One region of the Mesorhizobium sp. B2-5-3 genome, then DNA from elsewhere that is predicted to be linked to it. Evidence: predicted binding sites of a transcription regulator. Region 1 holds the regulator's gene; the other holds the start of a gene.
The links. Region 1 encodes LexA, which represses DNA repair genes until DNA is damaged. Its sites were predicted from a motif close to TGTTCNNNNTGTGTTCNG; they were not measured.
Positions count from the first base shown of each region.

Region 1 (5,744 bases):
CTCGATCAAGGCCCGCATCACCTGATAGCCATGCGGGTGGAGGAACGAAACCTGGCTGCCGCGCTCATTGCCATCGCGCGGGCTTTCGAGTTCGAGGCCGTAGGCGCCGCATTTTGCCTCGACCAGTTGGATGAACAGATCGGTCAACGCCATGCTCTTCCTGCGCACCTCTGCCATGTCGACGTCGTTCCAGACATCGAGCGCCCCTTTGAGCGCGCGCATCGACAGCACAGGCTGCGTGCCGCAGAGAAACCGGCGGATGCCTGTGCCGACAGCAAAACCCTGTTCGAAGGCGAATGGCCGCGCATGGCCCCACCAGCCGCTGAGCGGCTGGCGGACATCGCCATGGTGGCGCTCGGCCGCGTAGATGAAGGCCGGGGCACCCGGGCCGCCATTGAGATATTTGTAGGTGCAGCCAACGGCGAAATCGGCATTCGAACGGTCGAGCTCGACGGGCAAGGCGCCGGCGGTATGGCAGAGATCCCAGACAATCAGCGCGCCGGCATCATGTGCCGTCCGCGTCAGCGCGGCCACGTCGCGCAACTGCCCGGATTTGTAGTTGACGTGGTTGACCAGGATGACCGCGACCCGCTCGTCGATCAGTTCTTCTATGGTCGGCGCATCGACACCCTCGAGCCGCAGCACCGTGCCCGGCCGCGTCGAGGCAACGCCTTCGGCCATATAGAGATCGGTCGGAAAGCTGTCCCCCTCGGCGACGATGACTGACCTGTCCGGCCGCATCCCGAGTGCCGCATGCAGCACCTTGTAGATGTTGATCGAGGTGGTATCGCAGACCACCGTCTGGCCGGCGGCGGCCCCGATCAGGCGCCCGAGTTGGTCGCCGAGTTCGACCGGCATGTCGAACCAGCCGGCGGTGTTCCAGGCGCGGATGAGATCCTGCGCCCACTCCTGCGTGGCGGCCTTCTGCAGCTCGCCGAACACGGCGGGCGAAGCGGCGCCCAGCGAATTGCCGTCGAGATAGATCACCCCCTGGGGCAAGGTGAAGCGGTCACGCATGGCACGCAGCGGATCCGCGGTGTCCATTGCCTCGATCGCTGCGAGATCGGGAATTTTGCTCATGGTCGCGATGTTCCTCGGTGAGAAGAGCGCCCTGGAAACGGGCCGGCTGTTTTGCCGCCCGGGCAAGGGCTGGCCGCATAGACGCGCAAGAACAGGGTGAACGCCCGGTTCGATCTTTGCTCGATTTCCGCCCGAGGCAGTTCCTCGAGCACCCCAACGATCCGGCGAACCTGGAGATCGCCGATCAAAAGACTGATGTAGATGTCGGCGGCTTCGGCAGGATCGTCACAGGCGATCAGGCCGGCCCGACTTGCGGTTCGAAGCAGGTCGCCAACAAGCGGCATTATGGTATTGCGGCCGAATTGCGCGATCGATTGGCCAAGCGTGCCTGTATCGTTGACGTCGCCGGCCGCGGCGCGATTGAGCGCCACCGCCTTGTCGCCCGTCACGAGGGTCAGCAGGACTGGCCCGAGCAAGTTCAGGGTTTCGAGCGGATCGCGCGCCTGGTGAAGGGCGTCCTCCAGCAGCTTCCTTGCCTCTCCCGCATTGGCTTCGATCAAGGATCGAAACAGGGTCTGCTTGTTGCCGTACCAGTTGTAGAGGGTTTCGTTCGAGGCCGATGCCCGCTTGGCGATAGCAAGCAGGGAGGCGCTCTTGTAGCCGGTTTCCCGGAGCACCGCATAGGCGGCCTCCTCTATCCGTTCGCGTCGCGCGGCCTGCTTCGGCGTGATCATTGGTGTTCCTCTTCGAAAACCGTACATTATTATACGGTTTCGTCAAGCGAACGGGAAGCAAGGAGCGAGCGAACGCAGCCCATCGCGACCAGTGGTGGTGTCTGGCCGTTTTCCGGCGGAAGTTGGCATTTTGGTTTCGTTTCGTTCACGAGCCGCAGGGGTTTCTAATCCGCCCAAACGCACCCCGCACCTGCCGGTCACCCAGCTTGCAGGCTTGTGCCAAGAGTGGAGACCGGTCGGGCCACAGGCCATTAACCAAAATAGTTTCAAAGGGCCCGGGAGCGCATTGACGACGGACCGCGCTGGCAGGATGCTGGCTGCGGGAGGGCATTTCGTTTCCGTCGCCTTAAGAAATTCATTAAACTTTAAATGGTTGCGGAACACAACTGGAACAGATAGTGTTTGTTCTGGGTTTGTTTTCTGATTCTGGTTCCAGACCCTTCGTGCAATGCCTTTGGGGGCCGCCATGCTCACGCGCAAGCAACATGAACTCTTGATGTTCATCCATGAACGGCTGAAGGAAAGCGGCATTCCGCCGTCCTTCGACGAGATGAAGGAAGCGCTGGACCTCGCCTCCAAGTCGGGAATTCATCGGCTGATCACGGCGTTGGAGGAGCGCGGCTTCATTCGCCGCCTGCCCAACCGGGCGCGCGCGCTGGAGGTGCTGCGCCTGCCGGACTCGATCGCGCCGGGTCTTAACGCGGCAAAGAAGTTCTCCCCGAGCGTCATCCAGGGCAGCCTCGGACAGGGCAGCAGCCCTAGCCGGCAGATCAAGCCGGCGACGTCTTCGCGTCTGCCCGCTGCCGGCAATGACGACGATGCGGTTTCAGCGGTGTCGATCCCGGTCATGGGTCGCATCGCAGCGGGTGTGCCGATCGACGCCATCCAGCATCAGACGCATTCCATTTCAGTGCCGCCTGACATGATCATGGGCGGCGAACACTATGCGCTGGAGGTCAAGGGCGATTCGATGATCGAGGCCGGCATTTTCGACGGCGACACGGTCATCATCCGCAATGCCGACACCGCAAGTCCCGGCGAGATCATCGTGGCCCTGGTGGACGAGGAGGAAGCAACGCTGAAGCGCTTCCGCCGAAAGGGTGCTTCGATTGCGCTCGAGGCTGCCAATCCGGCCTATGAAACACGTATTTTCGGACCGGACAGGGTCAAGGTGCAAGGCAAGCTGGTCGGCCTGATCAGGCGCTACTGAGCGGGGTCGGCGGTGGGCTTTTCGGGTTTACGGTAAGGCGGCAGTCCCCTTGCCTCGCGTGAGAATTTCCGCTGTTCGTGCCAAGGCCGATATGGCCTGTCGACGGCAAAGCTGACCCGTGCCGGTGCCGTCGCCGATTGCTGGTCGAAGAAGACGGCGGCACTTCCCTTACGAGCGAGCTGCCGCTTGGTGATGACGAGAACCAGCGGATTGTGGCAGGGATCGTAGCCTGCGGGGTCGTTGATGACGATCAGATCCGCATAGGAGCAGGCCCTCCAGGCGTCCTTGCGATCCTCCACCTGCGCGATGATCGCCCCCGAGGTATGCCGGGCCATGCACAGGCCCGTGAAGCAATAGAAAGGCGCTCCCGCCGGAAGTTGCGCGGGATCGAAGATGTCGAACTGTCGGTCTCCGCTGTCGAACAGTTCCGGCGCAACGATGGTTTCGGACTTCAGCGCGCGTTTCCAATTATCGACGGTGAATTCGTTCGGGCGCGCCCGGTTGATCGCGAGCTCGCCGCCGCCGATCGGCAACGCCACCAGGCGGGCATCCTCCGAAATCAGCACGTCCGGCGTGCGCGTGTCCGAGACGGTCAACAGGCCGGCGAGCGCGAAGGGAAGTGCCGCCAGCCGCAGCCATGTCGTGGCCATCGTCGCGATGACCAGGGCGATCGCCACCAGAAGGACGGATTGCTGCGAAATCAACCCGACCGCGTCGACCGGCGAGCGTTGCGAGATCCATCCTGATATGGCGATCATCGCGGTCAGTCCCTTCCCCATCAGATAAAGGGATGGTCCATCGAACCCGAACGGCATCAGCAGCGCGCTGGCAACCGCAAGGAACATCACGACCGAAACGATCGGCATGACGGCAAGATTGGCGAACAGGCTGAGCGGCGACACGCGCTGGAAATGCCAGATGGCGAAAAGCGCCGTGGCGCTTCCCGCGATAATCGAGGTCATCGCGAGCCCACCTGTCGCCAGCAGCAATTTTCGCGTCAGGAGGCCGGGCAAGGTCCGTTGCGGCGGCGGGGTCCGCGCTTTGTCGGCTTTGCGATCCGACCAGCCGGCATAGGCGCCCACCAGGGCCGCGGTGGCGGCGAACGACATCTGGAAGCTCGGCCCTACCACCTCGTGCGGCGACACCACGATGACGGCGATCGCCGAAATAGCCAGATTGCGCATGGTGAGTGCCGCCCGATCGAACAGAACGGCGATCAGCATCACCGCCAGCATGATGAAGCTGCGTTCGGCGGCGACAACGACGCCCGAAATGACGAGATAGGCGGCGATCGAGAAAAGTGCCGCCGCGGCCGCGTATTTCTTGACCGGCCGGCGGGAGGAAAAATTCGGAAACAGCGCGAAGCCGCCACGCAGCAGACCCATGACGGTGCCGGCGACCAGCGCCATGTGCAGCCCGGAAATTGAGATGATGTGGTAGATGCCGGTGCGTCGCATCGCTTCGTTGATCTCGTCGGGAATCCCGGCGCGCACACCCACGATCAGCGCCGCGGCGATCTCGCCCTCGGCACCGCCGATGCTGCCCCTGATATGGTCGGCAATGCTTTCGCGAGCACTCTCGATGGCGGCTGAAAGGGCGGCCCACAGCGGCCTGTCATCGGCTGAGACGATTTTGGGGTTGCCGAGAAAGAAGCCGCTGGCGCCTATGCCGGCGAAGTAGCTGTCGAAGGAAAAGTCGTAGCTGTCCGGCCGCACCGGTCCGGTCGGCGGCAACAGCCTGGCATAGCCGGTCACGAGCGAACCGGCCGTCACTTCAGCCGGCACCTTGCGTGCCGAAAGGCGAACGCGCTCGGGCGCGTAGCGTAGTTTCGGCCGCGCGGTCGATGTCACATCGATGGTCAGCCGGATGCGGCCGGTCTCCATCTGGTCGACCGAAACGACGCGGCCGGTGATTTGCGTGGAGATCTCCGAGCCCAGCATCCGCGTTCCCGCCCGCCACGTCTCGACTTTGCCGGCGAGCATGCCGAGCGCGCACAACAGCGCCGCCATGAAGCACAGATGCGTTTTCGGCCATGAGCGTGAAACGAGCGCGCACAGCGACATCAGGATCGCGACCGCGACAGGCTTGGCAAAGCCCGGCTCCGCCGCCAACGAAAAATACGCAATCGATCCGCATGCCAGGAACACCGGGACGAGCAGGAAGCCTATGCCCCGATCGAGTTCGAGCTCGGACGCTCTGGCCACGCCGTTGCGCAGACGAGGCCATGAAGCACGGCCGAACTCACGGCGCAGACGCACGGCCGCGCCGGCTGCGGGAATGCCGGGCGGCGTGGAAACATCCGCCGGCGGCGACTTGCCCGGCTGCTGTAGGGGCGGCAACGCCAGCGGCAATGAGGCGGGCGCGGGCATGGCAAAAAGAGAGCGTTCGCTGACGCCGGCAACGACGTCCTCGCCTTCCTCCGCGCCCCGGCCCGCTCCAGCCATCGGGTCTGCCCCTTGCGCCCTCGACACCCTATGCTACATGAACGCGCGACGCGCGAAAGTGCGTGTGATCCGCACCCCGCTCCAGACGTTTCCCGAGAGTTGTATGTCCGACAAGGTTGTCACCCGTTTTGCCCCCTCGCCCACCGGCTACCTGCACATCGGCGGCGCGCGTACGGCGCTCTTCAACTGGCTCTACGCCAAGCACACCGGCGGTACGATGCTGCTGCGCATCGAGGACACCGACCGCGAGCGCTCCACCGATGCGGCGACAGCAGCCATTCTCGAAGGACTGACTTGGCTCGGCCTCACCTGGGACGGCGACGCCGTCTCGCAGTT
Region 1 is NZ_VFUS01000011.1:52,383-58,126, reverse strand. Features, by position in the region: gene kynU (kynureninase) at 1-1,080, opposite strand, end outside; gene FJ867_RS22975 (TetR/AcrR family transcriptional regulator C-terminal domain-containing protein) at 1,077-1,754, opposite strand; gene lexA (transcriptional repressor LexA) at 2,221-2,964, shown strand; gene FJ867_RS22965 (ComEC/Rec2 family competence protein) at 2,958-5,408, opposite strand; gene gltX (glutamate--tRNA ligase) at 5,512-5,744, shown strand, end outside.

Region 2 (5,744 bases), on a different contig from region 1:
GATCTGGCATGACGACCGATCTCTACCGCCCGCGCCGCTCGGTGCTCTATGTTCCCGCCTCGAACGACAAGGCGCTGGCCAAGATGGCGCAGCTTGCCTGCGATACCGTCATCATCGACCTGGAGGATGCCGTCGCCCCGGCCGAGAAGGTCGCGGCGCGCGAAAAACTGGCCGGCATCTTCAGCAATCGTCCTGATACCAACCATAGTGGCCGGCGCTGCGAGATGGTGGTGCGCATCAATGCGCTCTCGAGCGAATGGGGCGGCGCCGACCTGCTGGCGGCGGCCAAGGCGGAGCCGGACGGCATCCTGCTGGCCAAGGTCGACACGCCCCGCGACGTGCTCGAGGCGGGTGACGTGCTCGACGACAATTCCGCCCCCGACAGCGTGAAACTATGGGCGATGATCGAGACGCCGAAGGCTGTGCTCAATGTCGGCGCCATCGCCGAACTTGGCCGCGATCCTGCCTCGCGGCTTGATTGTTTCGTTGCCGGAACGAATGACCTGACCAAGGACACCGGCATTCTGGCGACGTCGGACCGGCGTTATCTCCTGCCGTGGCTGATGCAGATGGTGCTGGCGGCGCGTGCCGGCGATCTCGATATCGTCGACGGCGTCTTCAACGATTTTCGCGCGCTCGATGCTTTCAGCCGCGAATGCACGGAAGCGGCCGCCATGGGCTTCGACGGCAAGACGCTCATCCATCCCGCCCAGATCGAGGCGGCGAACCGCGCCTTTGCGCCATCGGCGGAGGCGGTGGCCAAGGCCCGCGCGGTGAAGGAGGCCTTTGCGCTTCCGGAAAATGCCGGCAAGAACGTGATTGCGCTGGAGGGAAGGATGGTCGAACGGCTGCACCTTGCGCAGGCCGAAAAACTGCTGGCGAAGGCGGCGGCCGTCGGCGCATGATGTGCCGTGTTGGATTGCCGATCGCGGGCGATGGACTGACGACAGGAATTGAATGATGAAACTCTACCGCTTTCTCACCGCTCCGGACGACGCCAGCTTCTGTCACAAGGTGACGGCGGCGCTGAACAAGGGCTGGCACCTGTTCGGCTCCCCCACCTACGCCTACGACAAGAAGACCAAGACCATGCGCTGCGGCCAGGCCGTGGTGAAGGATGTCGAGGGCCAGGAATACGGGCCGGACACCAAGCTCAGCGACTGGTAGCCCCTCGCATCCACAGCCACGCCGCCAGCCAGGCGATCGATGCCGCAAGCATCGCCAAGCCCAGGTCAAGAGCCAGCTCCGGAACGAACGCACGAAGCGCGATCGGCACCGCGCCAATAAGATAAAGAGCGAGAGGAATGCGCGGCACGCCTCTTGCAACGGCGAGAGAGATTACAAACGCGAGCGTTCCAACCAGAAAAAGAACCGAACTGGCGACCAGAGCCAGACCGAGCGGTCCGGCTCGCAGCTCGACGATGGTTGTGAGCGGAAGCTTCGAAAATACCAGATTGATCACTGCTTCCACGCCTACCAAACTTGCCAACGCAACGAAGTTGATGACAAACGCGATAGTGCCGAACAGCCCCGCGCGCCGGCCAAACGCAAGAAACAGGCCTACGACGAGGCCAAGCGCCAATATCTCGGCGACTGGTGCGAGAAGTTGCGTCAGATCGGTGGTCGCGATGAGCGAGCTGCGTTTAGCCGCGTTGACCAGAAGAATAAGCGCGCTTCCCATCCCGGCGACGGCGGCAAGCCGATAAAGCGTGAGGCTGGGCACAGTCGCGCTCGACTGAACAATCGCGAAATTCTCCTGCTGAAGTTCTTCGGCTGGACTCTGATGCGAAATGACCGATTGCGGGCGGGGTGGGGCTGTTCTGGCGAGCATGTTCGTCTCCTCAGCTGGGAGTTCGGGAGCCGCGAAGACCGTAGGCCTGTTCCGATCCCATCAGTAATCACTGCTTACATCCTCTGGCCGGGATTGTAAACGGCGATTACATAAATCGCGGAATCATGCTACAGAGGCGGGAAGCTGCTCCACGGAACGAAGGGAAAGAGATGGCAAAAGCCAAGGCGCCTCATCGCACTGGTTACCACCATGGCAATTTGCGGGAGGTCCTGATCGATGCCGCGGTTCAACTGGTCGAGGAAGGCGGCCCCGACAATGTGAGCGTGCGCGAAGCCGCAAAACGTGCCGGGGTTTCCCCCGGCGCGCCATTCCGTCACTTCAGCAACAAGACCGCGTTGATGACGGCTGTCGCGGAGCAGGCAATGAGCCGATTCCGCTCGGAGATCACGAATGCGGTCGAGAAGGTTGCGACGGACGATCCGATCGAACGCTTTGCCGCTGTTGGAATCGCCTATTTGCGCTGGGCAATTCGAAACCCCACCCACTTCCAGATCATCTCGACACGCAATCTTATTGATTGGGATGCTTCGGAGTCGCTGCGTCACGATAATGAAGCGGTGCGTTCGCTGATGGAAGCGTCAATGGCAGAAGCACAGCGGCGAAACATGCTCCGGTCGGACGACATGGCAGAGACCCAGATAGCCGCGAGGGCGCTCGTCTACGGGCTCGCACGCATGTACATTGATGGACATTTTGCGCAATGGGCAGTGGCAGGACATACCGGGGAGCAGACTGTGCAGAACGTATTAAAACATTTCATCACACTCATTGTGAAATGACGGCCTGACGTAGAACCGGTCACTCGGCTGCCTCTTCGATCTTCTCCATATCGTCGTCCGACAGGCCGAAATGGTGGCCGATCTCGTGGATCAGCACATGGGTGACGATGTCGCCCAAAGTCTCCTCGTTCTCGGCCCAGTAGTCGAGGATGGCGCGGCGATAGAGCGTGATGCGGTTCGGGCCTTCGCCGGTCTGCGGGTTCCAGCGCTCGGCAATGCCGCGTCCCTCGAATAGGCCGAGCAGGTCGAAGGGGGTTTCCAGCGACAGGTCGTCCATGATCTCGTCGGTGGGGAACTCGGCGATCTGGATGACGATCTCGCCGGTCAGCTTGCGAAAATCCTCGGGCAGATGGGCGTAGGCCTCCAGCGCCAGGAACTCGATCTCGTCCATCGACGGCGAAAGCTGGTCGTGCCAAATGCGGGTCTTGTAGATGCGGGCCATGCTTTGTCCTTTGATCCCGGCATATAGGCTTTTGGGCCACAATCGGCAAATGACGCGGCGGCCAACCCCAGGATTGCTTACGGCACCGGGAGCCGTTTCGCATGGCTTGAGGCGCGGTCGGCTGTCCGACCCATGTTGGCCCTCTTATCGGAGAGGAATAAATTCCCCCATGAGTCTGCTTGACTCTTCGGGTCGCCTCTGGAATCTATAAGAACATAACAGGAACAATTGTGAGTGGACACTGACCGTCATGGCGATGAGCGCCGTGGCGCGGGAGACTGTTTTTGCCCTGCGCCGCCAGATCGCGAAGATCGAGGGAACGCTGCCCGAGCGCCTGCAGGCGCCGGCCGGCGCGGTTTCCGACGCCGGCATGGCCGCCGCGGACCGCACCGTGGTCCGGCGCGGCATCGCCGTAGCCAGGCCGGATGCTTTCCTGCGCACCGGCATCGGCCGGCTCGATGCCGCCCTCGGTGGCGATTGGGGCGGCGATTTGGGCGGCGGCCTGCCGAAAGCGGCCTTGAGCGAAATCCATGGCATCGAGACCCGCGATGCCGGAGCGGTCGCCGGCTTCGCCCTGTCGCTCGCCAGCCTGATTCTCAAGCCCAGCCTGATTCTCAAGCCCAGCCTGGTTCTCAAGCAAGGGCCGCGATTGCCGGTGCTGTGGATCGGCACCCAGGAGGTTTTTCGGGAGGCGGGTTTTCCCTATGCCCGGGGCCTTCACGCCGCCTTCGGCATCGAGCCGGAGCAATTGCTGTTTTCCGAGGCGCCAAGGCTCGCCGATGCGCTGTGGGTCGCCGAGGAGGCGGCCCGCATGACGGCGCTCGCCGCCGTCATCCTTGAAGTCCGCGGCAATCCGCAGCGGCTGGACCTGACCGCGACGCGCCGGCTGCACGCCCGCGCGCAGAGCGCCGGCCGGCCGGTCTTCCTGCTGCGGCAGGCGGCCGAACCCGAACCGACGGCGGCGCCCGTCCGCCTCATCGTCTCGCCGGCGCCGGCAGGGCCGCGCGACACGGTCGCCGGGCCGCTTGCCGGCTCGATCGGCCGCCCCGCCTTCACCATCAGCATCGGCAAGAGCCGCACGGCCCTGCCAGGACAATTCATATTGGAGTGGAACCCCGATGAACGCATATTCGATGAAAGACGGATTGGGGAAGAACGAGCAAAGAATCCTGTCCCTGTGGTTTCCCTATCTCGCGGCCGAACGGATCCTGCGGCAGCGCCTGGGGCGGTCCTGGCGTTCCCGACCGTCGGATCACCGGCCGCTGGTGATCAGCCATCGCGACAGCAACGCGCAGCGCATCTTAGCCCTCGACGAGCGGGCTGAGGCGCTGCATCTGAAGCCCGGCATGGGCATCGCCGATGCGCGCGCCATGCATCCGTCGATCGACATAATGGAGGCCGATGCCGAAGCCGACCGGCGCCTGCTCGAAGGCCTTGCGGACTGGTGCGACCGCTATACCCCGCTGGTGGCGCTCGACGGGACCGACGGCCTGTTCCTCGACGTCACCGGCTGCACCCATCTTTTCGGCGGCGAACGCGCCATGCTGGACGAGATCCTGTCGCGCTTCTTCCATCAGGGCTTCGACGTCCGTGCCGGCCTTGCCGCGACACCCGGCGCCGCCTGGGCGGCGGCGCGGTTCTGCGGCGACCGCATCGTTGCCGGCGGCGAGGAGGAAGCGCTCCTGGGGCCCTTGCCGCTGGCGGCGCTACGCATCGCGCCGGAAACCCGCGCCAGCCTGGAAAGTGTTGGCCTGCGCACGGCGGGCGCGGTGATGGCCGCGCCGCGCGCGCCGCTCGCCCGCCGCTTCGGTGCCTCCCTGCTCTTGCGCCTCGACCAGGCGCTCGGCCGTCTCGACGAGGCGGTGTCGCCGCGCCTGCCCGTCGCGCCGCTTTCGGTCGAACGCCATTTGGCCGAGCCCGTCACGCTGACAGAGGACATAGAACGGCTGGTGGGCATGCTGGCGACGACCCTGAAGATCGACCTTGAGCGGCGCGGCGAAGGCGCGAGAAGCCTGGCGCTGCTCTTGTTCCGCGTCGACGGCGCCGTCAGCCGCATCGCGCTCGGCACGTCGCGACCGATGCGCGAACCCCGGCTGATCCAGAAATTGTTCCATGAGCGGCTGGCCGCCCTCGAGCAGCATATCGATGCCGGCTATGGCTTCGACCTGGTGCGGCTTTCGGTGCTGGCGGCGGCGGCCTTCGACATGCCGCAGGCCGACCTGACAGGCGAAACGACCGACGACGGCGCCGATATCGCGCTGTTCGCCGACCGCATCCGCGCCCGGCTCGGCGAGGGGGCGGTTCTCAAGCCGGTCGCCGTGGAAAGCCATCTGCCCGAGCGTGCCGTCGCCACCATCCCCTTCACGGAAACCCCGCGCCGCATCACGCCGCCGAAGAAACCGGACAGGATGCAGGCGCCGATGACCATCTTCCCGCCGGAGCGGCCGATCCGGCTTTTCCGCTCGCCCGAGCCGATTGAGGTGCCGGCCACCGAAATGCCCGAGGGACCGCCGCTGAATTTCCGCTGGCGGCGTGCGCTCTACAGGGTCGCCCGCGCCGAAGGCCCTGAACGCATCGCGCCGGAATGGTGGCGTGAATTTTCGAGCGACGAAGCGGCGTCGACACGCGACTATTTCCGCATCGAGGATGCCGACGGCCGCCGCTACTGGCT
Region 2 is NZ_VFUS01000001.1:546,165-551,908, reverse strand. Features, by position in the region: gene FJ867_RS02890 (CoA ester lyase) at 9-905, shown strand; gene FJ867_RS02885 (DUF1737 domain-containing protein) at 961-1,167, shown strand; gene FJ867_RS02880 (hypothetical protein) at 1,154-1,831, opposite strand; gene FJ867_RS02875 (TetR/AcrR family transcriptional regulator) at 2,002-2,631, shown strand; gene FJ867_RS02870 (metallopeptidase family protein) at 2,651-3,073, opposite strand; gene FJ867_RS28945 (hypothetical protein) at 3,324-4,397, shown strand; gene FJ867_RS02860 (DUF6504 family protein) at 4,339-5,744, shown strand, end outside.
Region 2: a site for LexA is predicted at 3,283-3,300, ahead of FJ867_RS02870 (metallopeptidase family protein). Genes of this name have one in related genera too.